DNA from 3 places in the Aureibacillus halotolerans genome. Region 1 is predicted to be linked to each of the others. Evidence: predicted binding sites of a transcription regulator. Region 1 holds the regulator's gene; each other region holds the start of a gene.
The links. Region 1 encodes LexA, which represses DNA repair genes until DNA is damaged. Its sites were predicted from a motif close to CGAACATATGTTCG; they were not measured.
Positions count from the first base shown of each region.

Region 2: the regulator LexA is predicted to act here: its motif matches at 1,893-1,906, upstream of uvrB (excinuclease ABC subunit UvrB).
Region 3: the regulator LexA is predicted to act here: its motif matches at 2,260-2,273, upstream of EV213_RS17115 (YolD-like family protein).

Region 1 covers NZ_SNYJ01000007.1:108,142-116,629, reverse strand. Annotated here, with positions in the region: gene sirA (sporulation inhibitor of replication protein SirA) at 24-500, opposite strand; gene tkt (transketolase) at 783-2,792, opposite strand; gene EV213_RS10120 (DUF896 domain-containing protein) at 2,978-3,208, opposite strand; gene EV213_RS10115 (YneB family resolvase-like protein) at 3,247-3,921, opposite strand; gene yneA (cell division suppressor protein YneA) at 3,921-4,232, opposite strand; gene lexA (transcriptional repressor LexA) at 4,450-5,070, shown strand; gene EV213_RS10100 (sporulation protein) at 5,293-6,075, opposite strand; gene EV213_RS10095 (DEAD/DEAH box helicase family protein) at 6,386-6,943, shown strand; gene EV213_RS20715 (hypothetical protein) at 7,079-7,231, opposite strand; gene glnA (type I glutamate--ammonia ligase) at 7,563-8,488, opposite strand, start outside.
Region 2 covers NZ_SNYJ01000015.1:49,229-57,716, reverse strand. Annotated here, with positions in the region: gene uvrB (excinuclease ABC subunit UvrB) at 1-1,816, opposite strand, end outside; gene EV213_RS15425 (carbohydrate ABC transporter permease) at 2,268-3,155, opposite strand; gene EV213_RS15420 (carbohydrate ABC transporter permease) at 3,145-4,017, opposite strand; gene EV213_RS15415 (ABC transporter substrate-binding protein) at 4,030-5,331, opposite strand; gene EV213_RS15410 (PDZ domain-containing protein) at 5,501-6,688, opposite strand; gene EV213_RS15405 (S41 family peptidase) at 6,865-8,331, opposite strand; gene EV213_RS15400 (murein hydrolase activator EnvC family protein) at 8,482-8,488, opposite strand, start outside.
Region 3 covers NZ_SNYJ01000019.1:49,595-58,082, forward strand. Annotated here, with positions in the region: gene EV213_RS17105 (ArsR/SmtB family transcription factor) at 1-307, shown strand, start outside; gene EV213_RS17110 (glycoside hydrolase family 2 protein) at 426-2,174, shown strand; gene EV213_RS17115 (YolD-like family protein) at 2,316-2,609, shown strand; gene EV213_RS17120 (DsbA family oxidoreductase) at 2,621-3,310, opposite strand; gene EV213_RS17125 (GntR family transcriptional regulator) at 4,625-5,017, shown strand; gene EV213_RS17130 (DUF1648 domain-containing protein) at 5,023-6,123, shown strand; gene EV213_RS17135 (aminopeptidase) at 6,196-7,167, shown strand; gene EV213_RS17140 (DinB family protein) at 7,187-7,675, shown strand; gene EV213_RS17145 (M15 family metallopeptidase) at 7,743-8,270, opposite strand; gene EV213_RS17150 (superoxide dismutase family protein) at 8,474-8,488, shown strand, end outside.

The sequences.
Region 1 (8,488 bases):
CACATCATCTACCCATAAGTGTACTAGATCAGTTGTGAAGTCGCAACAGGTTCCGTCGGATGGAGTGTATTTTTAAGTCGGAGTGGCTTTAACCAACCAAAACGGCTTGACTCATAATCAGATGCAAAAAAATAGCCATGAAACGAACGGAGCGATTCGAAAAACGACATCTCGCCTGAAAAACACCCTTCAGATTCCAATAGTACACGATCTGGACAAACGGTTAATCGTGTCGCGCCTTTTGAAGCAGTATCATAATAAGTGATTACATTTGGTTCAGACGTATGTTGTCGTGCACCTGACGTTCGCGAAAGGATATACGTAATAAGCAATTGTTCGGAAAGAGAACATGTAATATAGGTGACTTGTTTTTGAAGAATGGCCGCTAGAGTAGAATCTTCATACTGATTTTCAAGAAAAAGATTGAACAGTTTGTGCTCTTTTCCAAAAAAGTCGTACGCCACACTTTCTTTGACGAGATAAATTTCATATACAGACATCGCCCAAGGCCTCCTTTTTAACAGGAAAAATTGTAAACAATGGCTTACGCTATAGAGTAGCAACGATAAGTTTCTAACAGGTTGTCCAAAGTATACGGGAAGATGGGCAAGAGACCTGTCTTTTTGTGCAGCAAAGAACCACAAGTTTTGTCGATTAAAAAAACAGCCTAAAACGCCCGTGGGCTGTTTTAGACTGTTCATCTGCTTTTTTGGCTATACCTTTTTAGAAGCTCGTTGCCTAAGAAGGCAACGACGCCCCTCGAAAAGACAACCGTTTTTACTTTATTTCTTTAGTAGCGCCTTCACACGAGTAACGACATTTTCAGTCGTAAAGCCATACTCAGCGACCACTCGTCCACCTTCTCCAGAAGCACCATACGTTGTGATCCCGAGAATATCACTATCTAATCCTGTATAACGTTCCCAGCCAAGTGGCTGAGCCATCTCAACTGCAAAACGCTTTGTCACTGCTGCTGGCAAGACACTTTCTTTGTACTCAGCCGATTGTTGCTCAAATAAATCCCAAGAAGGCATACTAACAACTGCGACATCAATGCCGTCTTTTGCAAGCGCTTCTTGTGCGTCAACGGCAAGGCTTACTTCAGATCCTGACGCAAGCAGTAATGCATCTGCTATGTCTTTGGATGCTGGCGAAACCGTATAGGCCCCTTTAGAAACCTTTTCATAACGATTTTCAACAGTCCCTTTAAGCACTGGAAGGTTTTGTCTAGTCAATACTAGAGCTGTTGGTCGGTCAGTTGACTCCATTGCGATTTTCCATGCCGCTTGTACTTCATTTCCGTCTGCTGGACGCAAAACGGTTAAATTCGGCATTGCGCGTAACGCTGGAAGCTGTTCAACTGGCTCATGCGTTGGTCCATCCTCACCGACAGCAATCGAATCGTGTGTAAACACATAGGTGACAGGCAAGTGTGAAATGGCAGCTAAACGGATGGCCGGACGTAAATAATCCGAGAAGACGAAGAACGTACCGCCATAAGGCTTTAATCCACCGTGCAACGCCATTCCATTCATCGCAGAACCCATGGCATGCTCACGTACACCAAACCAAATGTTCTTGCCCGCGTAGTTTTCAGCTGTAAAGTCTTCTTGACCATTAACCTCAGTTTTATTCGATCCAGCTAGGTCAGCGGAACCGCCCCAAAATTGTGGAACAGCATTTGCAATGGCATTAATGGCTTCACCAGAAGTCGCCCGAGTAGCGGCTGCCTTATCATCAACACTATACGTAGGCAACGCTTTTTCCCAACCTTCAGGGAGCTTTCCATCGATCGCTAGCTCAAGCTGTGCCGCAAGCTCTGGAAAGTCGTTTTTATAAGAAGCGAACAACGAATCCCATTCTGCCACTTTCTTTTCACCAGCTGAAACGATCGCATCACGGACATTCGTATACACTTCATCAGGCACATGAAAATCTTCTTCATATGTCCACTTGTACGCCTCTTTTGTGAGCTTTACTTCGTCCACGCCAAGCGCTGAACCATGCGATGCACTGCTTCCGGATTTATTCGGAGATCCATAACCAATCACTGTTTTGATTTCGATAAGCGTTGGCTTATTCGTTTCGTTTTGTGCGGCTTCAATCGCTTTACCAATTGCATCAAGGTCATTGCCATCTTCAACGCGAATGACTTGCCAGCCATAGGCTTTATAGCGATCTTCAACACTTTCAGAAAATGATCTATTTAGGTCACCATCAAGTGAAATGTCATTGGAATCATATAAAGCTATCAAACGGCCAAGCTTCAAATGACCTGCTAGGGAAGCTGCCTCTGCACTAACACCTTCCATAATGTCGCCATCACTGCAGATCGTATAAGTAAAATGATCAACAACAGGATAGCCGTCGCGGTTGTATGTTGACGCAAGGTGGCGCTCAGCCATCGCCATACCAACGGCGTTTGAAATCCCTTGTCCTAGTGGACCTGTCGTCGCTTCTACACCATCTGTATAACCAACTTCAGGATGTCCTGGCGTGCGGCTGCCCCATTGACGGAATTGCTTTAAGTCATCAATGGTTACATCAAACCCAGACAAATGCAGCATGCTATAAAGTAGCATCGAGCCATGACCTGCTGATAAAACAAAGCGATCTCGATTAAACCACTTTGGTTGTTTAGGCGAAATGTTAAGATAATCTTTCCAAAGCTTGTAGGCCATTGGAGCAGCCCCCATTGGCAACCCAGGGTGACCTGAATTAGCTTTCTCGATTGCATCAATTGAAAGCGTTCGAATCGTATTAATCGCTAGCGTATCTAAGTTTGCAGTCATATGTACATTCCTTTCTTCATTAAAGAACTTATTGCTTCTATCATATACCCTACCACGGTGAAGTAGCAAGGCTTTAATGCCATCTGAAATCATTTCATGTGAACTTAGCTGACAGCAATTCGACTGCTACTATATGAAAACGAACATGACGTCGGGTGTCATGTTCGTTTATTCCGTTATAGCTGTTAATGCAAACGATTTTTTTTGGATTCCTTTAATTTATCTGGTGTGACATCATTTCCCTCAGGGTCAACGACTTTCACATTGTGTAAGTGGTCACGCATAGACGATCGGAAAGTGGCCAAGTATTCTTTACGTAGCTGTTGTTGTTCTTCCTTTTCTTCATTGGTCAGTGTGCTCTGTTTCGCTTTATTAGAAAGCTCGTTAATGCGATTAATTTTCTCTTTGGATAGCAACGTTATCACCTCTTGCCACCCATCATACAAAATACGGATTAAGGATGCAAATGAACCGCTTCTTTTTGTACTTGCTCATTTTCGTATTGTTTAAAACGTCGATTCACAGTCGCTTTAGAAACGTCGTACCCAAGACCTCTTAAGGTTGCCGCAATATCTCTATACGTCAGGCCGTTCTTCTTGAGCCTTACAATCTCGGATATAGGGATTTCTTTTCTTTTCCGACCAGGCGAACTTGACGTATGATTGCTTAAATTGCGAAACGGCTTGTAGCCATCCTTCACTGCAAGTCTCATCCCACGAGAAATTTTAGCATTATGTACCTTGCGTTGATATTCTTCGACAATGGAAACGATGTCAAGCACGAGGTGATCAGCATCTGACAGAGTCAACTCTCCATTTTCTTCGACACAGTACAAGGACAGACCATGCTTACGAAAATAATGGACAATCGCCATTTTTGCATTGCCACGACCGATTCTTGTCGCATCACTTACAATGATGGCATCTATCTGTTCGGACACCGCTCTTTCCATCAATTCAAGCATGCCCTCGCGATCAATGTCATAGCCACTGGCTTTTTCTGAAATGATGCCTTTTAATGTCCAGCCTTCCGTGTGGCAGGCTTGTGTAAGCTCTTTTTCTTGTCGTCCTAACGACGTCTCCTGCGACTGCTTGTCCGTGCTTACTCGACAATACCCAATCACATTCATTACTCCGCACCCGTGTATGCAAATTGTGAGGATCTCTCAGTGCTTAGCTGCTTCATCGTTACTGGAATGATGAGCTGCTGTCCTGGCTCAAGCGTGCTTGTAGGAAGCTGGTTGTTCTCTTTCACCCATTGAATGAAATCCGGTTTTGACATTGTATGCAGCGCCGTGTATTCTTCAGCAAGTGCCCAAATGCTATCTCCCTTCTCTATATGAACAGTTGCATACTCCTCATCACTTACACCATGAAAGAGAATCAAGCCAACAATAACAAATGCAAGACAAATATAATAAGAACGCCCAGAAACCACCATCTTCATTCCTCCCTGATACGAATGTTCGTTCGCCTTTAGATTACATGCGAACGTTTGTTTTGTCAACTATAAAATTCGAACTTATGTTTGTATTCCAAAGGACTGTTTGTTATAATTTATATAAATTACTTCCAGTCTATGAACCTTTTGAAATTGTATGCCTACATTTACTTTGTAAGTATGGATCCACTACGCGTAATAGAAAGCGAGGATAACTATGAAAAAACTATCAAAAAGACAACAAGATATTTTAGATTTTATTAAGGACAATGTACAAAGCAAAGGATATCCACCCTCTGTAAGAGAGATTGGGGAAGCTGTTGGACTTGCCTCTAGTTCAACCGTTCATGGTCATCTAGCACGACTAGAGGACAAGGGATTAATCCGCCGTGATCCAACAAAACCAAGAGCCATCGAAGTCTTGTACAGTGATGAACATGCATCTCCTATTGCAAAAGTATTGAATGTTCCTGTCATCGGGAAGGTTACAGCTGGACAACCGATTACAGCCATTGAAAATATCGAAGATTACATGGCCCTGCCTGAAAGTCTACTTCCAGCAGATGAGCAAGTGTTTGTGCTCGTCATCGAAGGTGAAAGTATGATTGAAGCTGGCATTTATGACGGGGATTTTGTTGTCGTTAAACAACAGCAAACAGCCAATAACGGGGATATCGTTGTGGCAATGACAGAAGACCATGAAGCAACGGTCAAGCGCTTCTACAAGGAAAAAGACTTTATCCGTCTTCAGCCTGAAAACGCAGCGATGGAGCCAATTATTCTTCATGATGTCACCATTCTCGGTAAAGTCGTAGGGCTTTACAGAGCGATTCATTAAGAGGTTGTCTTTCGCATTGGATATAGATAAACAAAGAGCCTTCTCCAAATTGGAGAGGCTCTTTGTTATAGAATTGCATTCACTACATGCTTCTTTAGGCCATCGGACGTGCTTGCTCTATGTAACGTAAAACCTCGACTGGTGCGGAGTTGCCAAAAGGGCAATGAGCACCGGACAAGGCAAAGCAACGACGAAAGCGAGCGTTTCTCATCAGCCTGAAGTTTATTTTTGAAGGATGGACCATAACTCACGTTCAACGACATCAGGTTGATTCAACTCATCCAACGTAAATTCCAATTCATAATACGCATCCTCGGACTTAAAGAACTTATCCAACCCTCTTAATCTTTGGTCCTTTGTAAGCAGTACATGCAAGGAATATTCAGTTGCATATAGGACTGCTTCAATCTCATCAATATGACCTCTAAATTCTGATGGGACCGCCCATTCAAATTCTTGGACATACTTTGGAATTTGATCCATCGGCAAGACTTTCTGATAAAAGCGCTCTGTCAAATAGTTGCCTGCTTCAACCTCCACTTCTCGTAGACGGAATCCAAGGTTTCTGACAGCATTGAGGAAAAGACGAGATGTTTCCGGCTCCTTAATCACAAGATAATCTTCATCTCTTGGATCAATGGCGAGCTCAATGTCCGCTCTAGTCGTAATCCAAACAGGACTTCTTGACGTGGAATGTGGGACGGTATAAGGGAGCTCGAATGCAAAGGGGATCGTTAAGCGCTCTCCACTTTTTACATGGCTGCCCTCAAATGAATAGGAGTCAACAACCACTTTCTTCTGATGCATTTTGTCCTCATGCTCGTACCAAGCCACTGTACATAAATCAATCACAAGCTGGTTAATGTCTGTGTCCGTGCCTGCCCCTTTTATATGGAACTCGCCATGGACAGTATCCCCTTTTGTGTACTGATTGTTCTGTAGTTGCGCATCAATTTTCACACCACCGATGCCGACTCTTTCTAGCGATTTTTTAAAGAAACTCATTTGAACGCCTCCATTGTCTTGTCGTCTACATGTGTCTACGAATCTACTTTGACAAAGGTTTCAAGTTATTTCAAGTATTGGTGTGGTTTCTCGACATTGCTCCTGCATGTTCGGCTAAAGCGATTGGAATATACCCTTTGATCCTTAAAGAATTTCTTACCAAAGGGGTAAAGACTTTGCCAAGTATTCGTGATGTAGACCCCTCTTCGCCTACATTATTGATTATTATTGAATTTAAGCAAGGATTGTGGAATAATCCTTTGAAATAGCAGTTGTCTAGAAAAATCCGAAAATATCAGGAGGCGCAATGATGAAGCTTGTTCTACTCTTTGGCCCACAAGCCGTCGGGAAAATGACAGTCGGAAATGAGCTCTCAAAAATAACTGCTTTAAAGTTATTCCATAATCATATGACCATTGATTTACTTGAACCCTTTTTCGGATTTAGTCCTGACATGTGGAGACTATCTACCCTTTTTAGAGAGGAAGTTTTTAGAACCTTTGCAACAAGCAATAACTATGGGATGATTTTTACGTTTGTCTGGGCATTTAATCAAAAAGAAGATTGGGACAGTGTTGAGAAAATATGCAGAATCTTCAGTTCTAAAGGAGCAAAAATCTATTTTGTTGAGTTGGAAGCTGGCGTCGAAAAAAGACTGAAACGGAATAAAACACCCTATAGACTTGAACAAAAGCCAACGAAAAAGAACGTGCAGTACTCTGAACAAGAATTATTAAGAAGCATGGATAGCCTTCGATTGAATTCTAAAAGAGGAGAAATCACTCAAAAACATTATCTACGAATTAACAATGAGGATCTGGAAGCTGAAGACGTTGCGAAAATGATAAAGGAACGGTTTGGATTGTAATATTCGGACGATGAGTATATGCACAAATCTTATCTGCAATTCTTTCTCACGAATCATAATAACGAATTGACCTTCCCTCCACCCCTTAATTTAGCCAACTCGACACATATGTTTTAGTAGGAATGAAGGAATGTTTTAAATACGATACGATTTGTCTTTCATATCTTGCTTTAGCTTTAATCGTTTTGTTTCAATTTTCTTCACGCCTTTAAAAGTTACCATGGACAATACGATCAGCGCGATATATATTAAGTAATTGTCCGGTTCATTTTTGTCTATAATCTTCATGGGCTTTACCCCCTTTTTTACAGAATTATATTGGGTAGCTTTTTCGGTGGTAGTGCGACCAAAAATACTTATTCTTATAAGATTTGGGGCAATCACCACATCTTAATCCCATAGAAGTGTTCACGAATCCCTTTTTGTAGTTTTGATGTTCCATTACTAAGTATTTTTCCATTGGATTTGCTGCAATACAATTCATCAGGTGGGCGAAATATTGGACTAAAAATTTTTTTTGCGGATTTTCTTGGGTGTTCGTATGTGCGGTGGTTGTTTTTAAGAAGAATTAAAATAAAGAAAAACCCCCAACCGCTACAGCGGCAAGGGGTTTGATCTTTTAGTAAAGGGTAAGGTACTGCTCGCGCTCCCAAGGGTGAACTTGTGTGCGGAACATGTCCCATTCGATTTCTTTTGCTTCGATAAAGTGTTCTGCAGCGTGCTCACCAAGTGCTGCCATGATGATATCGTCACGCTTAAGAGTGTCAAGCGCTTGGGCAAGCGTTGCTGGAAGATCAGCAATGCCGTTTTCAATACGCTCTTCCTTGTCCATCACGTAGATGTTGCGATCTACTGGTGCTGGTGGTGTTAAGTTGTTTTTCACACCGTCAAGTCCAGCAGCAAGCATTACAGCCATGGCCAAGTAAGGGTTCGCAGCTGGGTCAACCGAACGCACTTCGATACGTGTGCTCAAGCCACGAGAAGCTGGGATACGTACGAGTGGTGAACGGTTACGAGAAGACCATGCAACGTAACATGGGGCTTCGTAGCCAGGCACTAAACGCTTGTATGAGTTTACTGTTGGGTTCGTAATGGCTGTAAATGCTTCAGCATGCTTCAGAATGCCAGCAATAAATTGCTTTGCTGTTTCGCTTAATTGAAGGTCTGATTTTTCGTCAAAAAACGCGTTTTGCTCACCTTTAAACAAGCTCATGTTTGCGTGCATACCAGAACCATTCACACCAAACAATGGTTTTGGCATAAACGTCGCATGCAAGCCGTGCTTACGTGCAATTGTTTTAACAACAAGCTTAAACGTTTGAATGTCGTCACACGCTTTTACAGCGTCTGCATATTTAAAGTCGATTTCGTGTTGACCAGGAGCGACTTCATGGTGTGATGCTTCAATTTCAAAGCCCATGTCTTCAAGCTCAAGCACGATATCACGTCGACAATTTTCACCTAGATCCGTTGGTGCTAAGTCAAAATAGCCGCCTTTGTCATTCAACTCAAGCGTAGGCTCACCTTTTTCATCATTTTTGAAAA
Region 2 (8,488 bases), on a different contig from region 1:
TTGCGTCTTCCTCTGCAACCATTGTTGCTTGAATCAATCCGCGAATCTCTTTTTGTATCGTTTGTGGAACAATATTGTGTTCCTGATTGTATTTTTCCTGAAGCTTTCGTCGACGGGCAGTTTCATCAAGCGCTACTGTCATCGCATCCGTCATTTTGTCAGCATACATGATGACGTGTCCGTTTGCATTACGCGCCGCTCGCCCCATCGTCTGGATAAGCGAGCGTTCAGAGCGTAGAAACCCTTGTTTGTCTGCATCAAGAATCGTCACAAGCGACACTTCTGGGATATCAAGACCTTCTCTCAGCAGATTGATCCCAATGAGTACGTCATACTTGCCAACACGCAAATCGCGGATAATTTCTACACGGTCTAACGTCTTAATCTCTGAATGCAAATACGCAACCTTCACACCCACATCCTTTAAGTAATCGGTTAGGTCCTCCGACATCTTTTTCGTCAGCGTTGTGACGAGTACACGCTCATTTTGCTCTGTACGTATTCGAATTTCAGCAAGTAAATCATCAATTTGCCCTTCAATTGGACGAATCGAAACGAGTGGATCTACCAGACCTGTTGGACGAATAATTTGTTCGACATAGTCTGGGGCATGCTCATGCTCATAATTCCCAGGAGTGGCAGACACATAGACGAGCTGATGAGACTTTTCTTCGAATTCCTCGAAGGTTAATGGACGGTTATCCATGGCAGAAGGCAAACGAAACCCATGGTCTACGAGCACCTGCTTCCTCGCTTTATCTCCATTAAACATGCCACGGATTTGCGGCAACGTCACATGTGACTCATCAACCATCAGCAAAAAGTCTTCAGGAAAATAATCGAGCAATGTATATGGGGTTGATCCTGCTTCACGGAGCGTCAAATGACGTGAATAGTTTTCAATGCCGGAGCAGAAGCCTATCTCCCGCATCATTTCCAGGTCATAATTCGTCCGTTGTTCAAGTCGTTGCGCTTCTAATAGCTTCCCTGCCTCATGCATAGCTGCCAACCGGTCCTTGAGCTCAGATTCGATGCGTTCAATCGCCACTTTCATTTTTTCTTCACGTGTAACGAAGTGGGAGGCTGGGAAAATGGCTACGTGTTCTCGTTCTCCGAGCACTTCACCTGTGAGCGCATCAACCTCGCGAATACGATCGATGTCGTCGCCAAAAAACTCTACACGCAAGCAGTGCTCATCATGGGACGCCGGAAAAATTTCAACAATGTCTCCACGGACACGGAAAGTGCCGCGCTGGAAATCAATATCATTGCGTGCATATTGAATATCAACCAGCTTACGAAGCAACTGATTGCGTTCTATCGCTTGACCAACGCGTAATGAACAGACCATTTCGCGATATTCTTCAGGTGAACCTAAACCATAGATACAGGAAACACTTGCCACAATAATGACATCCTGCCGTTCAAATAATGAGCTGGTTGCCGAGTGGCGAAGCTTATCGATTTCGTCGTTAATGCTTGAATCTTTCTCTATAAACGTATCAGTTGAAGGAACATAGGCCTCTGGCTGATAATAATCATAATAGCTAACAAAATATTCGACGGCGTTATTTGGAAAATACTCTTTGAACTCACTATATAGCTGACCTGCAAGGGTTTTATTATGCGCGATCACAAGCGTCGGTTTATTCACTTCTTGAATGACATTGGACATCGTAAACGTTTTACCTGTCCCTGTTGCACCTAGTAAAGTTTGGTGCCGCTTTCCCTCTTGAAGTCCTTTAACTAATGCTTCAATGGCTTTGGGCTGGTCCCCTTGTGGGCTATATTTTGATACGACTTCAAGCTGACGCACAGTGCATGTCCCTCCATTTCAACTCTTCATAATGTACCTATTGTATCACAACAAAGTGAATAACAACAAAAATAAACGAACGGGTATTCGTATAAAAAAACCCATTTTTTCACTTCAAATGAATGTCTCATCGTTCTTGTTTTTTCAGTTTAGACTGTACGGTTCAATCTTGGAACTCGTATAGAAGCAGCACGGTAATTGTCTCTTGTTCATCCCAATGATCGTGAATTTGGGAATCCATTCGTTAAGATGACCATCCTTATGGCAAACCAGACGACGTGCTCTGTCATTTATTTTGCCCGTGGATGAGATTCGACAAACCCGATACCGTTGATTTCCAAGAAAATGAAAAAGAGACCAATCCCCATGGTACTTTTTGGATTGGTCTCCTTCTCTTCTTCCTTCTCAAGAAAGCTACGTCGCTTTAATAAATTCCCCTAGCTATAAACGCTCATCCTTTGCTACCGGTTAACGCTATCCCTTCAATAATCTGCCGTTGCGCAAAGACATACACCAGTAGGACCGGAACGACTGAGATTGTCGTCCCTGCCATGAGCAGAGCCCAATCCGCTGCGTATAGCCCTTTAAAATAATTCAGGAGCAATGGCACGGTGTACAGCTCTGGTGAAGAAAGAAAGACGAGTGGCTGAATAAAGTTATTGTAAATTTGGATGAACGCAAAGATGCCAAAGGCGGCAAGCGCTGGTCGAACGAGCGGCAAGATCACATGCCAGTATATGCGCATTGGATTTGCTCCATCAATAACAGCGGCTTCTTCGACATCATCTGGAATGCCTCGGATAAATTGGCGAAGCAAGAACACACCGAAGGCATTAAAAATCGCGTTTGGTACAATGACAGAAAGATGGGTGTTGAGCCACCCCAACCATTCCATAATTAGATAAAGCGGAATCAATGTCACTTGCATCGGCACCATCATTGTGGATAGAAACAGCAAAAACAACGCTTCTCGACCAGGGAAGGACAATTTTGCGAAAGCATAGGCTGCCATTGAGGCCGTGATCATCTGTGTCCCCACAACAAGGATAGAAATATAAAACGAGTTGAAATAGGCGCGACCAAAAGGCATCGCCTGAAGTGAATTCGTGAAATTCTCCCAAATAAATTGGGAAGGAATAAGCGTTGGAGGAACAGAAACAATTTCGGCAAAAGTTTTAAAGGAACTTAACACCATCCATAAAAATGGAGCGACCATAAGGGAAGACGCAACGATAAGGATGATGTGTAGCAGAATGCGTCCCCCGCGCACACGCCTCGTTTGTGATTGTGTCTGAGTCTGTTCGTTAACACGATCCAATTCTGTCGTTTTAGCCCTCATAGTGAACCCACCTTTTCGACCCTGCAAACTGAATGAGTGTAAAGATTAAAATGAAAACAAATAAAATGACCGCTGCGGAGGCACTTGCTCCAAAGTCGAACTTACGAAAGGCAGAATCGTACACATGAAACACAAGCGTGTAGCTCCCCTTCCCTGGTCCTCCATTCGTCATAACAAAAGCTTGATCAAAGACCTGAAACGATGTGATGACACTCATAATCGCCACAAAAAAAGTGGTTGGGGAAAGCAAAGGTAGCGTAATAGTGAAAAACTTGCGAATCGGTGAGGCACCGTCCATTTCTGCGGCTTCATAGTATGTTTTGGAAATGCCTTTTAGTCCTGCTAAAAAGATGACCATGTTGTAGCCGAGTTGCCACCAAATACTGAGGATGGCAATGGAAGGGATGACCCAGGTTGTGCTCGAAATCCAGTCGGGTCCATTGATGCCAAAGTTCGCTAGAAATTGATTGATAATGCCGATCTCTGCATTGTAAATCCACATCCAGATCACCGAGATGGATACAGAACTCGTGACAACTGGAGCGAAGAAGCAAAAACGGTAAACGCTTTTGCCTTTACTATTATTTAAAGCAAGCGCAACAAGCAGGGCTAGAAAAATACTCGTTGGTATATAGAGTAATGAATAATACAATGTGTTCTCAAGTGCTGTTTTAAAGGCTGGGTTTTGAAATTGAAGAATAAAGTTCTCTATGCCAACAAATTCTGGTGAACCAAAACCATTCCAATCCGTTAAGCTTAATCCGAAAGCAAACAATAAAGGAATAAATGAAAAAGCAATCAGCCCAATGAGTTGCGGGGCAATTAGCAAGTACCCCCATTTTCGACGCGATCGATTGTGCATAACATTTCCTCCTTAGTCCTCTAAATCCTCAGCCTGTGCTTTCTTCATAAAGCGTGCCATCTCTCCGGCGTCTTTTAATGTCTCTTCTACACTTTTTTCCTGTATGAACATCAACTCATAAATATCTTGAAGCTCTACGGACAAACTGGGAATCCTCGCTTCATGATTTAGCACTTGTCCATGTTTCCGAGATTGGTTTAAATAGTAAGCATGCTCAGGCGGTGCGCCTTCAATAATGTCATCTAATGTGTTTACAGATGGAACGGCATTTCCGTTATCTGAAAGCCGCACCTTTTGTCCTCGAGTCGATGTGTAAAAGCTCGCAAATTTCTTGGCAGCTTCTGGATAGGGCGTGTCTTTATTGACGCCCATATAAGCGATTGAAATAAACGATTTTTGCTCCACATCACCATTGGTTGGAAATGGCACATAATCAAATTCCAAATTCTCAGCCTCGAGAAACATTGGCGTTAGCCATCTCCCAGCCGCGACCATAGCCACCTGTTTCGACAAAAACAACGCTTCTTGTCCTTGCCCTTGTGGAAGTGATCCAGCAAACATCGCATAGTCATTGTCGATAAGAGAGCGCATGTAGTGAAAGGCTTCTTCTGTTTTCGGGTCTTTATCGATCACAACATTGCCTTCCTCATCAAACATTTGTCCGCCATTCGCCCACACCCAATTGTAAATGCCTGTGGCGTTCGCATCCTGGACAAAGGCATATTTCCCACCAGCTTTTAATTGCTCTGCCACCTCTGTAAACGTGTCCCAAGTCCACTCTCCATTTTCATAGAATTGCTGCGGTGAGGGGATGCCCAGCTCTTCAAAGATCGTTTCGTTGTAATACAACAGATTGGGGTTCGTGTCAGGAGGAAGCGCGTAAATGGTTCCTTCCATTTTAGCTGGCCCCCAAACTGTATCTGGAAATTCAGTCAAATCGACATAGCTTTGATCGCTCTGCAAAAACTCTGAAAGTGGCAGCAGCGTGTCGTTGTTCACAAGGAAGCCAATTTGTGTGTCGCTTATATAAAAAACATCCGGTGCTTGCCCCCCTTGCAATCGTGTAACGAGCGACTGATCATACGTTCCAGAAGGGGAAGGGACAAGGGTGACCTCAATACCGTCCTCCAGCTCATTAAACTCATCCACTGCACGTTGATACACGTCAAGCTCTGCAGGATTGCCCCACGCGGTAAAGGTTAGCTCCTTTATCTCGCCTCCTCCAGTTCCCACTGTTGGCGCCGAAGAACATCCAGAAGCTACTAAACTAAAACTGATCATTAACAGCGCTGCGATAAAAAAGTTACGTTTCATTTTGGGTCCCCTTTCTAAGTAAGCGCTTTCAAACCCAAGGATAACATACCCATTTAAGGATCGCAAAATGAAATTTTATTCTATTGTGTATACAACTTAACGCACAAAATAAAAACAAAGCGATCGTTTCCATCTTACTTGATGGTTGTGATCGCTTTGCTTTTCGGATCTATTCATCGATATCAGTAGGGACTTCCTTGTCAGCAGGAACAAAAAGAAGACCTAGTGAGTAATGATCGTTTTCAAAAAAAGCGCGTTGGACGAATCGAGGCTCTCCTCGTTGATCGCTCACCTGCATTTTTGTATAGGCCCGATTGATATGTAGGGCGTCATAAAACTCATTTTCCGACGTCACAGACTGGTCATTGACGCGCTGTATCAACTCACCTACTAGAATCTCCATATCCTCTGCCGGTGTGCCTGGCAGGATAGCCAGAACACGCAAACCCTCATTAGAAATTGTATAATATGGGCTTTTCCTGCGGTCATTGTTTCGACTAACCATCGTAATAGTTAAGCGACCACCAATGGCAATAATGGCAGCGAGCAAGCTGAGAAGAGGAAAATATAGCGCACCTATTGCCAAAGCACTGACGAATAAGGCCAACCAAGCAACCTTTTGTGATAGCCCATCTTTGAGTTGGGGCTTTGCGACACCTTCAACACTTGTATGTAAGCCAATCGGAAGAGGAAATAGTAGAAAATGCACTGGGAAATCAGGAACAATGGGCAATGAAAGCAATGGCCAGTAATCTCCAAAGGCAAGCACGCCTTCGCCACTAGGAACGAGCAGCATGACAGGGAGCAGCCATACTCGCTTCACGCTTTGTCTCCCTTTCCATTTTCCTCGCTTACTTCGATGGATCGTAGGCGAGGCCGAGGCCGTTTGTTTCCTGCGGATGAGCCACCACTCTGCCCAAAGAAGCAGTGCCATCAGTAGCGCTAATGAAAGGGTTGTTGCCGGCGAAATAAACATCCAGTCTGGTACCAGACCACTTACTTGCCCTGTCCATCCTAAAAAAATCAGTACGCTGAACGTATAGGCTGCCGATAAAAATCCACTTCCGCCACACAACGCCACAATGCCTACAAGCAAGGAAAATAACCATAATGCATTGGTTTCAACGCCAACACCAAAAAGCAACACTACTGCACTCACGACTAAAGCTGCTAGAGATGATGGCCAAAGCAAGTGCAAGAGCTCGTGTATGGCGTCTTGTATACGCGTGTTAAACATTCGTCGCTCTCGCTGAACGCGCCACCACCCTTGGATCGCGGCAGCGAGGATAAGCACATAAAGCAATGGTTGAAGAAAAAAGCCGCCGATTCCGAACAAACCTTCAATTACGTATTCCACTTTAGCACCTCCAAGAGCAAAGACATCAGAGTGCAGACAGCATTGCTTCTATTCTCTGTAAAAAGCTAATTGACACAACGCAAAACCTTGTCCAATGAGGAGTTGCCACGATGGCAATGTGCTCCGGACAAGGCTAGGCGCGAGCGGTTGCCAACAGCCTGAAGTGACGAGGAAGCTTATTGCGATACCACATCAAGCGCCTTGTCCAGCTGTTTGTCTCCTTCTTGAGAACGAATCTTTTCAACTAGGCTTTGTTGCAACAGTTCACCTGTCTCTGCCGTTAGTTCACCGCTTGCTTCGATGTTATTTTCCTGTTGAAACGCTTTGACCGCACTTGTCGTTTCCGTTGAAAAATAACCATCTGTGCGTCCAGGATCGAAGCCTAAACCTTTTAACATCAGCTGTGCGTTTTCAATCGCACTACCTGTAGAATCTTGCTTCAGTGGCTCTTCAATGGCCAATGGATGCGTATAATAGTAAGCTGGCTGTTCAACTGGAATCGTTGGCTCAATGCCTTTCTCGTGAATCCAATTTCCATCCGGTGTTAACCATTTTTGCATCGTCAATTTCAGACTGCTGCCGTCTTCAAGAGGAATAACCTTTTGTACAGTGCCTTTTCCAAACGAAGACTCACCAACAAGCTCGTATCCCGCATTTTCTTTAAGTGCACCGGCTAGAATCTCTGAAGCAGAGGCGCTTCCTCTATCAATTAGGCCTACAATTGGATAAGGCTTCGCGTCTGTTAAGTCGGTGAAATACGGAGTCTTCTCCCCATTTCTGTTTTCTTCTTGTAAAAAAGGGTCATCTTTAGGAATAATCTCTCCCGCAATATCTACAACGCTTTGCAAATATCCACCTGGATTTCCGCGGACATCAATGACAAGTCCTTCAATGTCTTCAGCTTCTAATGCTTCAAGCTGTGCAGCGAAGTCAGCTGCCGTCTCCTCAGCGAATGAGGTAATTTCAATTACACCGATAGCTTTTCCATCGACAGTTTCGGTTCTAGAATAAACGGTTTCAATCGGAATTGTATCTCTAGTTACTTCAACATCCACAGTTTCGCTCGACCCAGCTCTTAAGATCTCAAGGGTCACGACACTGCCTTTTTCGCCTCTAATTTTATTTACTGCTTCCTGAAGTGACAGGCCATCTAAAGGTTCACCGTCCACGCTAATGATTTTGTCATTAGGCATGAGCCCTTCTTTTTCTGCAGGTGAATCTTTGATTGGCGATACGATGGTTACACGTCCATCCATCATGCTGACCTCTGCACCAATTCCTTCAAAGGAGGATTCTAATGATTCCATGAGCTGCTGGGATGATTCAACATCCATGTAGGCTGAAAAGTCGTCTTCTAGTGAACCGACCATACCTTGGATGGCACCATCCATTAATTCCTGGCCAGACACGTCCTCTACATAATTCGCTTCAATGGAATTGTACACCTGCTGTAGTTTTTGAAATTGCAGGGCAGCGTCTTCTCCATTATCGGCTTGCTCAGTTGCCGTAGAATCCTGACTAGAGGCAAGCTTGTCATACGCAGCTGCTTTTTCTTTCATCGTATCCCCTACGGCCCAGTATGTACCACCTGCACCAAGGAAGAGGCACAGGATCATTAGAGCGACCGCTGCACTCATTTTGATTTTCATTGGTAGACCTCCTTTTTTACATCTGCCAAACCTTCAAATTTCTTCAGATGTGCAAAAAGCACCACACAGTCGTGCGATGCTTTCCACAGCTATTGATTGTACTATATGCGGATATACTTTATCTCATTCTAGGATTGCTTCCATTTAGAAG
Region 3 (8,488 bases), on a different contig from region 1:
ACCTGGTCACTTAAGTCAGCAAAGAGATATCGGCGCATCGACGCAATATGGCTTGTTAAAAACGTGGAAGGTAGACGCAAAAGGAAGCACGGTCGATGATGTAGCGATTTCACAGGTCAACCTCGCCGACTTGTCCATTACGTCACAATCCTTCGTTCGTTTTCGCATCGGTGTAAAGGACAATGCGCAGCATATCGGGGGGCTCAATCTGTTCGGTAAGCAGTTTGGCGACCATCCCCAGGCCATTCGCATGCATGTCGTCTATGAATGGCCGGAAAACAAGAATACACGACCTTTTATTACATGAAATCCGTAGGTTTAAAAGCACTTATTTAGCGGTTTTTTCATTGACTTATCATCTATGAAAACGCTATTATCAAATTTAATACGGGAAGTTAGGAATAAATGAAAAGGTGGGGAAAGCAATGACATTTGAAAGAACCGAGTACCCGAGACCGCAATTTAGGAGAAACCGCTGGCAGTGTTTGAATGGGCAATGGGATTTTGCTTTTGATGATGACCATCAAGGCGAAAAAGCGAACTGGCCGCAAGCGCCTGCACTTGACCAAAAGATCCAAGTCCCGTTTGCCTATGAGAGTAAAGCTAGTGGTATTGGTGATGAAACGCACCATGACACCGTTTGGTATGCGAGACGTTTTACAATTCCTAGTGAGTCGAAGGATCAAGAGACGCTACTTCACTTTCAAGCAAGTGATTATGTGACCCATGTGTGGGTGAATGGACACTACACAGGCAATCACAAGGGTGGTTACACTGCGTTTTCATTTTCAATCACACCTTATCTTAAAGACGCTGGGGAAAATCAGCTCGTTGTAAAGGTCGTGGACAGCAAAAACACTGAACAGCCTCGTGGGAAGCAGCGCTGGGTGGATGAGAATTTTGGTTGCTGGTACGTACAAACGACGGGAATTTGGCAAACGGTGTGGCTCGAATTTGTCAGCAAGCAGCATCTTAAGACTGTGAAAATGACACCAGACATTGACACCTCAACCTTGGGCCTGGAATATGAGCTCGCTGGAGAAGGCAACACTGCATTGTCGTTGCAAACGACGATCACATATAAAAATGACCTCATTAACCAATTTTCGTTTACGCCAACACGTACAAAAACGAAGCTTACAGCGGATGTTACAAGTGACTTAACCGAGTGGAAGGTGAGGCACTGGACGCCGGAGCATCCTCATTTGTATGACATCACCTTCACATTGTACGACGGTGAAACGGTCATTGATGAAGTAACCTCATATTTTGGGATGCGAAAAATTTCGACTGACAAAGGACAAATCCTACTGAACAATTCGCCACTTTACCAACGGCTTTTGTTGGATCAGGGATATTGGCCTGACACTCATTTAACTCCACCGTCGGATGAAGCGATGAAGGATGATATTGAGAAAACATTGGCGATGGGCTTTAATGGTGTTCGTAAGCACCAAAAAGTCGAGGATGCACGTTTCCTCTATTGGTGTGACCAGATGGGGTTGCTCGTTTGGTCTGAAGTGGGGGCAGCCTACGAATTTTCCGATGAAGCGGTGACGTCGTTTACAGAAGAATGGTTGGAAATTGTTCGCCAGCAATACAATCATCCGTCTATTATTACGTGGGTACCGTTTAACGAGTCATGGGGTGTGGCACAAATTTACAGTGATCAAAAACAACAGAAGTTTACAGAGGGAATCTATGCATTAACAAAGGCCATTGATCCAATGCGTCCGGTCGTTGTGAATGATGGCTGGGAGCATACGATTTCAGATATTCTCACCTTGCATGATTACGAGGAGCTGGGCACTGCGTTCACCGAGCGTTACGAGCAGATGGACCGGATTACTGATAACAAAGTGTCGCACAATCACGGGAAGTTTCCATTTGCACAGGGCTATGAATACAAGGGGCAGCCGATATTAATTAGTGAATACGGCGGCATTGCCTTTGAAACAGAAAAGGGTTGGGGGTACGGCAATCAAGTCGCCGATAAAGAAGCCTTCCTTTCTCGCTACCATGCGATTACCGAAGCGATTCGAAAACACCCTGAAATTGTCGGGTACTGCTACACGCAAATTACAGATGTGCAACAGGAAGTGAATGGGCTGTTAACCGAACAACGTGAGCCTAAGGTGCCAATTGAAGACATCAAAAAAATCAATCGCCTGTAAATAGCTCTACAGAAAAAAGCAGACGCGTCTCAATTGATGAGACGCGCTGCTTTTTGTCGTTGTGGAAAAACATACACTTGATTAGCGAACGTATATTCTGATATTATGAATGCAAACACTTGTTCCTGAGGAGGAGAGGGCGTGTATCGATCATTACCGAAAGAGTCTTCGCAGCCAGAGACATGTGCGGAGTGTCTGTTGCCTTATCTTGTAGCTGCATCGCCGCTCCTGTCTCAAGAAACGATTCAATCCCATTATTGGCTCATTCTGCAAGCGATTCATGCGGATGAAGCGTTGCAGATCACGTATTATCTTCATGGTGTCTATTTGACGAAATCGGGGATGCCAAAACGCATTGATGGAGCCACAGGCCGTCTGTTGATTGGGAAAGAATGGGTCACTGTTGCTCATATTATTCGTATGACAAGACGGTAACCTGTTTAGACCTATTCACAACGATGAGCGTCTGTACATACCGCATCTTGACTCAGTTTTTCCTTCTCGGTCACATCGCGCAACGCATTCGCAAATACTTCGGGAGGCTGCGCGCCTGACACGGCATAGGTATCATTGATGACGAAAAAAGGCACACCCGTCATGCCAATTGCTTTGGCATCCTCTTGGTCCTTGTTCACCTCAGCTTTAAACGAATGTCCTGCTAGCATGTCCCTCACGGCGTTTTTGTCGAGGCCGGCCTGTTCGCCAATCGACGCCAGCACAGAAAGATCGCCCACATGCTTGCCTTCCACGAAATAGGCGCACAGTAATGCTTCAATCACATCGTTCATCTTGCCTTGTTGCTTTGCGAAATGACTCAACCGATGGGCGTCCATCGTATTTGTGAGCACCACATTGTCCAAATCAAAGCGAAGCCCTGCTTGCTTTGCCGTTTGCGTCACGTTTTGATTCATTTCCTTCGCTTGCGCCAGCGGCATGCCATATTTTTTGACGAGCATGTCGTGTACGCTGTCCTTTGTCGTCACAGGGGCTGATGGATCAAGCTGAAAGCTTCGGAAATTCACCTCTATGTCTTGTTCACCCTCCAGCATCTGCACGCCACGTTCAAAATTCCGTTTTCCGATATAGCAAAATGGACAAGCAACGTCCGACCAAATATCAACTTTTACCATTTTCATTTTCCTCTCTTGGGAGACAATTTCATACTTTTAAACTGTTAAGGGGTTGCCCATTCATATCCTTAAGCATAGCAAATGTCCACTTTTCTCAACTATAGCTTAGTAAACGACATGAGCATAGCACAAACTAGTGCCCCATCAGGTAACGTAGATCTTATTTTATTCAGGATGAGTTATGGTTCTTGTTTTCGCACAAGTTAACAGTTGGAAAACATTTTCTCTAGGCAAACGGCTATACGTTCGCTTTCACCCTGAAGGGCACAAGTGCATCATCGACTCGAAAAGACCTCGTCATGACTTCTTAGTCGTGGAGTCTCGCTAGTCGTCGCTTTTGGTTATGATAAAGGGCGAATGAAATGAGAAAGATCTTTTTTGGTTTCATTTTCAAAAGTTACCAAACGACATTCGTGTAAAAGGCACCATGTGATCTAACTCGAAACATTGCACTTCCTTGCCTTATTTGGTCGCAACACGGCTTTTTACCCCCTATACGAGACCGCGCCACAATAAAACAATGTACGCAGAAACAAACATCAGCGTAGGCAACAGACGTAGACTCTAGTGGGATCAGCGCGAGCTGAAGATCCCCTCGGAAAGCCTGCTTTCCGAGGAAGCTGAAGCCGTGCCCCACAGAAAGCGAAGTTTGTTGACCGAGCCGTCGTCATTCCCGCGCACCCTAGCGCATCTTCAACTTGAAAAGACCTCGTCGTGTTTTCTTTGCTGCTGGAGTCTCACTAGTGACCGCTTTTGGTTATTGTAAAGAACGAATGAAATGAGACCGACCTTTTATAGGTTCACTTCATTCCTTCATCAAACGACATTCGTGTAAAAGGCACCAAGTGATCTCTTGAAACATTGCACGTACTTGCCTGATTTGGTTGCCACACGGCTTTTACCCTCTATACGAGACCGAGCCCACAATAAAACAATGTGCGCAGAAACAAACATCAGCGTAGTCAACATGCGTAGACTCTAGTGGGATCAGCGCGAGCTGAAGATCCCCTCGGAAAGCCTGCTTTCCGAAGAAGCTGAAGCCGTGCCCCACAGAAAGCGAAGTTTGTTGACGGAGCGATCCATAAAGACCTCGTCATGTTTTCTTTACTGCTAGATTCTCACTAGTTGCAGCTTTTGGTGATTGGAAAGAACGAATGAAATGAGATGGACCTTGTTGGTTCAATTCCGACCATAACCAACGAAGGTAGTGGAAAGGGCACTAGAGAGAACATCTTTCTAGACGTATCATGAAATGTATTGTGTATTTATAACATCTGTTATACACTATATATAACAGATATAAAAAAGAAGGTGAAATGATTGTTCCTCAACATTGATTTAAACTCAGACGTTGCCATCTACACGCAAATGAAGCAGCAAATCATCGAAGGCATTGCTCGAAAAGAATTGGCCCCAGGAGCTCCTCTGCCGTCTGTTCGAAGCTTAGCCTCTGATTTAGGCATTAATCTGCATACAGTGAACAAAGCTTATCAACAGCTGAAGCAAGAAGGGTTTATCCTAATTCATCGCCAAAAAGGGGTAGTCGTTCATCCGGAGGGGGTCACTCCTGCCGATTCAGTTTACAAGGAGCTCCTTCACGAGCAGTTGCGTCCACTTATGGCAGAGGCGATCTGTAGGCAGATGACTGAGGATGATATTCAACAGCTTGTTCGACTCACATACAATACAATACATTCAGCAGGGGAGGAGTGAAGGTGATGGAATTTTTTATGCTTATCGTCCTGTTGCCTTTATGTGCATCTGTCATTATGATGCCGTATTTGACAAGAAAAACGATTAGCTTTGGCATTTCCATTCCTGAAGAGGCTTTTCAGGAAGAGGAGATCACGGGGGTAAGGAAACGGTACATCAAATGGACGGGCCTGACATCTATTCTCCTCATACTAGGGATGATGCTACTAGTAAAGGACGTTACCGACGCTGACACAGGTCGCATTATCGCTCTTTCGATGCTTCCACTCCTGTTTTTTATAGTCGCTTTTTGGGTGTATCTTAAAGCACATCACAAAATGAAGGCTTTAAAAGAATCGAAAGCATGGCATGCACAGCAGCGGCAATATGCAACGGCTCATTTGACGTCTGCTGCTGAAAGAAAAGCGGTGTACAGTAATGCTTGGTTTGTTATTCCAGCGTTGGTTGCCATGCTGTCCTTTGTACTTACGTTTTTAAACTACAACCAGATGCCGAATCCATTGCCGATGAAATATGACTTTGCCGGCAATGTGACAGTGTGGGAAGAAAAAACGTATAAAATCGTTTATTTGTTGCCGATCATTCAAGTGTATATGATCGCACTTTTTGTCTTCATCAACAGCATGATCGATCGTGCGAAACAGCAGATTGATCCAGCTCACCGTAAGCGTTCATTAAAACAACAACAGTCGTTCCGCGCCTATTGGTCACTTTTTCTTTTAATCACATGCGTTCTCATTGTTGGACTGTTTTTCTTTTTGCAGCTGACGTACCTTATAGAGGTCCCGAGCACTTTGATCACGATTGTTCCTATAGGGATAAGTACCGTCATCATCATCGGAGCAATCGTACTATCTCTTATCACGGGGCAGGGTGGAAGCAGGCTTCGAGTTCCTGACTCAGACCAGGGGATCGGTGTACAGCGAGACGATGACCGCTATTGGAAGCTTGGGTTATTTTATATCAACCGTCATGATCCCGCGCTTTTTTTGGAGAAACGTATGGGCGTTGGCTGGACAGTGAACCTTGGCCGTCCGACAGTATGGATTGTTTTGGCGATCATACTGGGGAGCTCGCTAGCCCTTAGTCTCTGGACAATGTGGTAAGAATAACGAAGCTGTTTGTTCGTTTTTGATGTATGATCATAAGACAATATCATTTATAGAAGGGGTTATCCCATGACAACATTACAGACATTCATTCCGATTATTGACAACATGATGCAAAAAAATGTGCTAGCCACCGGCAAGGAGCATGTGGTGGTTTTGGCCGATTTGGACAAGGAGGACATTGGCAGGCTAATGTTTGATGCACTTTGCCAGCTTGGGTATGCTTGTGACTTTGCCGTGATGCAAACAAGAGAACGTTCTGGTGAGGAGCCCCCAGCAACGATTGCGGCGTTAATGAAAGCAAGCGATATTTGTTTTTGTGTGTGCGAGCATTCACTAACGCACACAGAAGCAAGAAAAGCAGCGAGTACAGCAGGCACCAAAGTCGTGACGATGCCAGGAATTACGATGGACATGTTCACAGAAGGTGCGATGAAAGCCGATTATACGAAGGTGAAAAAACTGACAGCCCATTTTACAGAGCAATTGCACAGACATGAACGAATTACGATAAAAACGGGTCCGGACAAAGATCATCTGCTGACCCTCAACATTGCCGATCGTCAAGGAATTCCATCCGCTGGCGTTTTTGAAGGCAGAGGACATTCTGGAAACCTGCCTTCTGGCGAGAGTTTTATCGCTCCGCAAATGGAAGACTCAACAGGCAGTATTTATATTGATGGATCGATCGCTGGCATCGGGAAGGTCGCGGCTCCTGTCGTTTTAACGGTAGAGGAAGGACGCCTCGTCGATGCTTCGGGGGAAGATGGAGCGCGCTTGCTGGAGCTACTAGGAAAAGAAGATGGAAGGTGCATCGCCGAGTTTGGTATCGGAACCAACACGCATGCACGCGTCACCGGTAACATTCTTGAGGATGAAAAGGCGTATGGGACGATTCACGTCGCCTTTGGTTCGAACAAAACCTTTGGCGGAACGATCGATGCCGGTGTCCATCTAGATTGTGTGACACTTACGCCTACTGTGCACTTTGGCGATACACTTGTCGTAGATCAAGGACAGGTGCTTGATACGGTAAACTAAACGTTAGGGAGTGGAGTGTATGAAAGGGTCGGTTGATACGGCGTACCACACATGGGCAAACGCAACATTGTTTGCCCATGTGCAGACACTGCCAGAAGGTATTGCAGAGAAGGAGATTGAAGGCACTTTTTCGTCGATCTTAGAGGTCGTTAAACATATGTATTTAATGGACATGACGTGGTTAAAAACGATCGATGGCGAAGAATTCATAACTGTGAAAGCCTCCGTCGATACTGAAAAGGAAGCGTTAAGGAGCGTATCTTTTCAAGACCTCGTCACTTTGTATGAGAGCTTTCTAAATAAAAGTCTCAAAAAACTTAGCCTTGAGGAAAAGAAAAGCATTGAGCTCACTCATCCCGCCTACGGAACGAAACCTTGGCCTGTTGAAACAATTTTAGGTCATGTGATTAACCACGGGACGTATCATCGCGGCAATATCTCCGCTATGCTCCATCAGCTAGGTTACGCTGGGGTTCCTCTCGATTATATTTATTATTTGTATCGTTAAACGACAGTATGAAAAAGGGTTGTCTCAAAGGTCATGATCATGACTTTCGGACAACCCTGTTTTATTTTCACCTAATATCGTCAGGAATGAATTGAAAATGGGGGTAATCCTTAAATTGCGGCCAATCGCCGCCCCATTCAAAGCCGAGACCCTTTGCAATGGCGACAACCTCCATCCAGTCCGAGGTTCCATTTTGGTTGCCGTCGCGTTCCAAATCCCAAACGACATTGCCATCTGGTATTTTTAGCGCGAAGTCGATCGCTAATCCATAATTGTGTAAGGATTCTCCGCCTTTTGCATGCGTCACTATATTTCCGGGGGCTGTACGTCCTTTGGCATAGATCCGGTCTTGCTCTTCAACTGAACGGTAACCATCCGTAATTAAGATAGGAATACCAATAGCAAGCGTTTGTTCAATCAAACGATTTTTCTTTTCTTCCACTGCTGGATGCAATCCTTTGGCAGGAGCTTCTTCTTTTAATTGTTCTAACAGCGGTTGCCTCGAAAAAGGCATATCGCTGGGGGCGCAATAGCGGACAAAAATGACAATGCAAATAACACAAAGCATTAAAAATAATATGCGTGAAAACGGCATGCTGATCTCTCCGAATCGTAGGGTGGATGGTACCTATGTTCAGTGTAGTGGAGTTGGAGGAAACATTAAAGCATTGAATGCTGGTCTCTGTGGTGAATACTGTTAACTTGCGCCTCTTTGTCACGGGATGTTCAATTTTGACGTATGAGTGCTAGCCTTCATTGTCCATACTGGTGGCAACTACAAAAAAGGTGTGATTCCCGTTGACCTATGTTCGC